One region of the Clostridium sp. JN-1 genome, then DNA from elsewhere that is predicted to be linked to it. Evidence: predicted binding sites of a transcription regulator. Region 1 holds the regulator's gene; the other holds the start of a gene.
What was found. Region 1 encodes NrdR, which represses ribonucleotide reductase genes. Its sites were predicted from a motif close to CACNANATNTNGTG; they were not measured.
Positions count from the first base shown of each region.

Region 1 (3,223 bases):
ACTTTGGTTTATGTAAAAGGGAAAGGTATTCTGTTAAATGAACCGTCAGCTGCAGCTGTAGATAATACAAATGGGAAAGTCTTAGCTGTTGGGTTAGAGGCTAAGAATATGATAGGCAGAACACCAAAAAATATTGATACTATTAGACCATTAAGAGATGGAGTAATTGCTAACTTTGATGTCGCTCAACAAATGCTTAAAAAATTTATTAAAAAGGTTGATGGTAAGGGTGCTTTTAAAAACTTTAAAGTTGTAATTTGCCATCCTTCAGAAATTACGGATGTTGAAAAGAAATCAATTAATCAGGCAGTAACTGAAATAGGAGCACACAAAATTATGACGATTGAAGAGCCTATAGCTGCAGCTATAGGAGCTGGTTTGCCTGTAGATGAGCCAGTTGGCAGCATGATTATTGATATAGGTGGAGGTACTACTGAGGCGGCAGTTGTTTCACTTGGAGGTATTGTTACTAGTAAGAGTATAAAAGCTGCAGGAGATAAGCTGGATGAAACAATTATTAACTACATAAAAAGAAAATTTAATGTAACCATAGGGGAAAGAACAGCAGAAGATATTAAAATACAGCTGGGTTCTGCATATAAAGATGATGATGATGAAGAAACTATGGAAGTGATGGGCAGTGACTCAATGGCTGGATTTCCAAAGGTTATTACCATAACAGGAAGTGAAATAAGAGAAGCTTTGAAAGAACCAGTATCGCTCATAGTTGAAGCAATTAAAACTACACTTGAACAAACTCCGCCGGAACTTGCAGCGGATATAATGGATAAAGGGATAGTACTTTCAGGCGGCGGTTCACTTTTAAAAGGTTTGGATAAGCTTATACAAAGTGAAATACATATACATACGTGCATTGCAGAAAATCCACTTGAGTGTGTTGTTCTTGGTGCAGGAAAGTGCCTAGATATGATGGATAAGGTACAATAGATACTACAAATTTTTCACAAACAGTGTATAATATATACAGAGGAATATATTTATTTAGAAGGACGTGAATAAATGTGAAATGCCCTTACTGTGGTTATAGTGAAAGCAAAGTAGTTGATTCAAGATCTACTGAAGATAATATGGCAATTAGAAGAAGAAGAGAATGTTTAAAATGTAATAAGAGATATACTACCTATGAAAAAATTGAAAACATACCTGTTTTAGTTATAAAGAAAAATATGGATAGGGAGTATTTTGACAGAAATAAAATAATAAATGGGCTTATAAAAGCTTGCCAAAAAAGACCTGTTTCTAGAAAGCAAATTGAAGATGTAGCTTACAATATAGAAAAGAGCATAAGTAATAATATGATAACAGAAATTAGCTCAAAAGACATAGGTGAAATGATAATGGAAAGTTTAAAGGATCTAGATGAAATTTCATATGTTAGATTTGCTTCAGTTTATAGGCAATTTAAAGATGTAAATACATTTATGGAAGAAATAAAGAATTTAATTGCAAAAAAATAAGTGGAATACTTGATGTATGCCATTTATTTTTTTTTGCTAAATCTAAGTTAAGATAGTTAAATATTATGGTGATAATATGATATGCATATGAAAAAATGTTAAAATATGATTAAGACTAGAATAGATAGAGGAGATTAGTATGAAGGATGTATTAATAGATGGGTATAAGTTTATAAGTATACCTTTTGAAAAGGCAGAAATGATATTTTCTACAGCTGAAAATAATTTAGACTTTGATAGAAAAAAGGAAATAGGAATCAAAAATATACAAAATATAAAAAAGTGGTTTGGTGTAAAAGAAGTTGGATTTTTGAACCAAATTCATAGTGACAAAATTATAGATTACGATGGTAAACGTCATGAGGCAGATGCTTTTATTACAAATAAAAGGAATGCAGCAGTAGGTGTTTTTACTGCGGACTGTGTTTCAGTTCTTTTGTATGATAAAGTAAGTCAAGTTATAGCAGCAGTTCACAGCGGCTGGAGAGGTACTTTAAGCTGCGTAGTGTACAAGACAATTGAAAAGATGGAAAGAGAATACAGCTGTAAGGGAGAAGATATTACAGCTGTTATTGGTCCTCATATTCATGAATGCTGCTATGAAGTAAGCGAAGAATTAATTGAGAAATTTACCAATACACCTATTTATAAAAATGTTAATATACACAAAGGGAGACATTTAAATATGCAAAATTGTATAGTACATCAATTGGAGTTAAAGAAAGTTAAAGATATAAGAAACTTAAATATATGTACTTTTTGTTCAAAAGATTATAAGACACATTCATATAGAAAAAATCAAGATGGAAGGATGTTTTCTTTTATATTTTTAAAATAATTGATAAGGCTAGGTCAAGAAAGCAAGGTGGAACGGGATTAGGGCTTGCAATAGTCAGGCACATAGTTATCTTATTTAATGGCAGCATAGAAGTAAAGAGTGAACCAAAAACGGGAAGCAAGTTTATTATATCAATACCAATAATAAAAAATGAAGAAATGTAATTTTGAAAATATGTTTAAGTATTTTAACTGCTTAAACATATTTTTATTTTATATGAGAAATACTATAACAAGCAATGCTTTTGTTAAATTTAATTAACATACGTATAACAATGCGTTAACCTTGAAAGTTTATCATAATATTTGTGATCGAAATAGGAGGTTTTATGTAATGAAAAAAAACAATCTTAGGATTATTGTAGGGGCATTATTTGTAATGATAATTTCTGGAATGTTTGTTGGGTGTGGACAAAGTAATACTCAGTCAAATTCAGGAAGTAATAAAAATGGGTTTTCAGGTTCAATAACTGCAGCCGGTTCAACTGCACTGCAGCCGTTAGTTGAACAAACAAGTAAAAAGTTTAATGAAAAGAATCCAAATGCATCAGTGAATGTTCAAGGAGGGGGAAGTGGAACTGGTTTAAAATTAGTTGAAGAAGGAAGTGTTGATATAGGTAATTCCGATATTTTTGCAGAAAAAAGTTTGGATGCAGCAAAGGCGAAGGAACCTGTAGATCATAAAGTATGTGCTGTAGGCTTTGCGGTTGTAGTTAATAAAGATGTAAAAGTTGATAGCTTAACAAAAGACCAAATTCAAAAAATATTTATAGGTCAAATTACTAACTGGAAAGATGTTGGTGGGGACGACTTAGCTATAAATGTTATAAATAGGGCAAAGTCATCTGGAACAAGAGCTGCTTTTAAGAATACTGTAATGGGTGGAAAGGATGAAAAGGAAGGTATTG
Region 1 is NZ_CP033465.1:1,865,407-1,868,629, reverse strand. It holds gene EBB51_RS08830 (rod shape-determining protein) at 1-948, shown strand, start outside; gene nrdR (transcriptional regulator NrdR) at 1,023-1,478, shown strand; gene pgeF (peptidoglycan editing factor PgeF) at 1,618-2,316, shown strand; partial or broken gene EBB51_RS08815 (ATP-binding protein) at 2,316-2,480, shown strand; gene EBB51_RS08810 (phosphate ABC transporter substrate-binding protein) at 2,650-3,223, shown strand, end outside.

Region 2 (3,223 bases), 1.0 Mb from region 1:
GCTTCTTTCGTTTCTCCATGATGATGTCCTGTCAGAGCAACTAGTGTCTCAGCAAGCCCTATAAATCCAATAGCCCATGTTCCCTGCTTAAGTACTGGTTCTATTGAATCTTCTGGTTTCAAGTTTTCAGATCCTTTCATAAGTCCTTGACCTACAACAAATGGAAGATCTTTAACTCTTAATCTTTTTAATACACCATACCTATGCATAAGTGACTCTTTTGCCAAATCAAGCTTGGCATCTAAAAGTTTAAAGAACTTATTTATATCACCCTTAGCAACAATTCCAAGTCTAGGTAAGTTTATAGTAGTAGGTGCAATATTTCCTCTTCCCTTAACACCAGCTTCTCCATTTATATTAGACATTACATAAGTTCTGCATCCCATAGTAGCTGGTAGTATTCCTTTATCATAATAATACTTATTAAAATCTGCATCCAAATTCATAAAAGTAGGATTCATCCTCTTTGCAGCAACTCTGCAAGCTAATTTAAATAAATAATAGTATGGATCTTCAGGATTCTTGTTTACACCTGCTTTTACCCTAAAAATTATATTAGGGAAAATAGGCTGCTCTCCCTTTCCAAGTCCTTTTTCATATTCTGTTAGGAATATTTCACATATAAGTGCTGCATCCTTAGATTTTGGTACACCTATATTAACAGATGAAAATGGGACTTGAGAACCAGCACGTGAATGCATCGTATTTAAATTATATACAATACCCTGCATAGACTGTTGTATAGTTTTTCTAAGCTTCTTTTCAACTAATTCATCTATATCGCTGTCTTTAACTCCAACTTCTAATAACTCTTTACTTATTTCTTCTCTTGTAGGTTCAACAAATTCACTCATATCATTATCAAAATCCGAATGAGACTGTCCACCAAACATATCATTTTGAGTTGATTGCAAAAGTATACATGATAATTCAGCGGCAGATTCTATCCTTCTTGGTTTTCTTATGGTTCCATATCCTGTGTTAAATCCTCTATCGAGTATTTCCTTTGTTGGTATATGTAAACAATTTACAGTAAGATTATAGCTATCTAAATCATGATAATAGACATCTCCATTTTCATGTGCTTTAGCAAGATACTTTGGCATAGATGCTAAATTATGCCACTTATTGGATTCACTTGCTATTCTAAGTAACTTTGAACTAAAGTTATTTCCAACATTAGCATTATCTCTATCTGTCTCTATTCCTATTTTTTCTATGACTTTCATCAAGTCTGATTTTATTTCTCTTATTTTAGTTCTTTCTTTTCTATAATTTGAATAAGCTGCACCTACTTGTTTATAATCATTTTCCATTAAAGTTTTTTCAACTATGTTTTGTATATCTTCAACTTTAATTTCATCTATATTAAGTCCTTCTATTTTTTTTATAACCTTTTGAGTCAAATCTATAAAATCACTTTCCTTAAGATCATATCCAATTTCTTCTGAAGAACCTTTTATAGCATTTCTTATTTTTCCAGGATCAAATTCAACCTTTCTTCCATCTCTCTTCACAACATATAGCATAATAAATACCTCCTAACCACAATATATTGTGTTTAATACCTTGATTATTATACTATGGAAAAATTTTTTAAGCAATTCTTAAATTAGTACTGACTATATATTATATCAATTTACTTTTACATATCTCGTTATTTTATTGATTTTTATTATGGATTAAGATTTGATATTTATATTTTTATAAGAATGAAATTCTTGAATAATTAGTACAAAAAATGCAAAACTAATTAACGAGGTGATATAAATGATTGGAAAAGTTATTGACATGAACGTTAGTGAAGCATTTGTAGTATTACAGGACAACAGAACAATAGAAATAGGTTCAAGTCATCTTCCCCCTAATTGTAAGATAGGAACTACTATAAATATAGATCCATGCTCAATAGAAATGAAAAATGATAATCATATATATTAGTAGAGGCTTACCATCAAATTGATTGACAGCAGCCTCTTTACAATAAATTAAAAACCATCCGGCTTACTATCTGTGACTTTGATATCCCAACGTGCATTTTCATATTTGTCAAATATATAATATTTTTTTTCACTTTTATCTTCTCTGTCATAGAATGTAACTGTACCTTTATATAAAGTTAATTTATAACCTTCAGTTTTTACAGTTGCCAAAATAGTATATTTATCTTTATCTGCAGCACTTACAACTTTAGTATTCTTAAACTTGCTGTTTAGATCATCTTTAAAACCTTCAAGATCATTAGACAATATATATTTAGCAACTTCAACATCATCATCCAAATTCACTCCAACAGACTTTCCCTGCTTTTTTTGGGACTTAATATAATCATCTAAAGCCATAATTATAGACTTATAGTACACATTTTGAAAGTCTTTTGGTTCTCTTATTGTCCAAAAGTTTTGAATTACACTAGTATCTATTCTTTTAGATACTGCATACACCTTATTATCGCCATATAAATTACCTGTATCTTTCTTGTCTAACTCAGCTATGTAATTAAATTTATGAACTTTACTTCCTTGATATATTTCAAAAACATAATCTGGTTTAAGAGATGACTTGTTTTTTACAGGTTTTGCATCAGATAAGATATCATACAATTCTTCTATAGCTTGTTGGTCTTGAAGTACAAATCTAAATCCTTCATCTCTAGTACTCTGTATTACTATTTTCTGTATTTTATCATTTTTTATATATTCAAAATCATTATTTTTAATGCCAAGTTTAACTTGCATTTGATGAACGCTGCTGCATCCTGATAAAAGTAAACATAGTATTAATGATAAGCATAAAAAAACTTGTTTTATCCTCTTTAATTTCATAATTTTTTTCTGCAACTACAGCTACCTCCTGAATCTTAATATCCTTATTATTTTATATTTATTATAGCATATTTATAAATAAAAAAATCCCTTGTACAAATTATAATACAAAGGATCACCATATGTTCAACTTTCATAATTTAAAGTCTTAACTATATTCTCAAATATAACTGACATATCTTCTTTAAAGTCATCTTTCTTTACAAAAAATGAGAACCTAAAAAACTTTCCATCACCTCTTATAAAATATTCATATCCATTATATTCTATATCATCCGGGGTAAGTATTATGTATTTAACCAAATATCCACCGCTGCTATTTACAGTTATAGGTTCTACTTTATATGCCTTATATAAGTTTTGTTCACTTGATACCTTTTTACTTTCTTCCAAAAAGG
Region 2 is NZ_CP033465.1:110,789-114,011, reverse strand. It holds gene EBB51_RS00590 (anaerobic ribonucleoside triphosphate reductase) at 1-1,529, opposite strand, end outside; gene EBB51_RS13565 (hypothetical protein) at 1,771-1,941, shown strand; gene EBB51_RS00585 (hypothetical protein) at 1,989-2,840, opposite strand; gene EBB51_RS00580 (hypothetical protein) at 2,952-3,223, opposite strand, start outside.
Region 2: the regulator NrdR is predicted to act here: its motif matches at 1,547-1,560, upstream of EBB51_RS00590 (anaerobic ribonucleoside triphosphate reductase).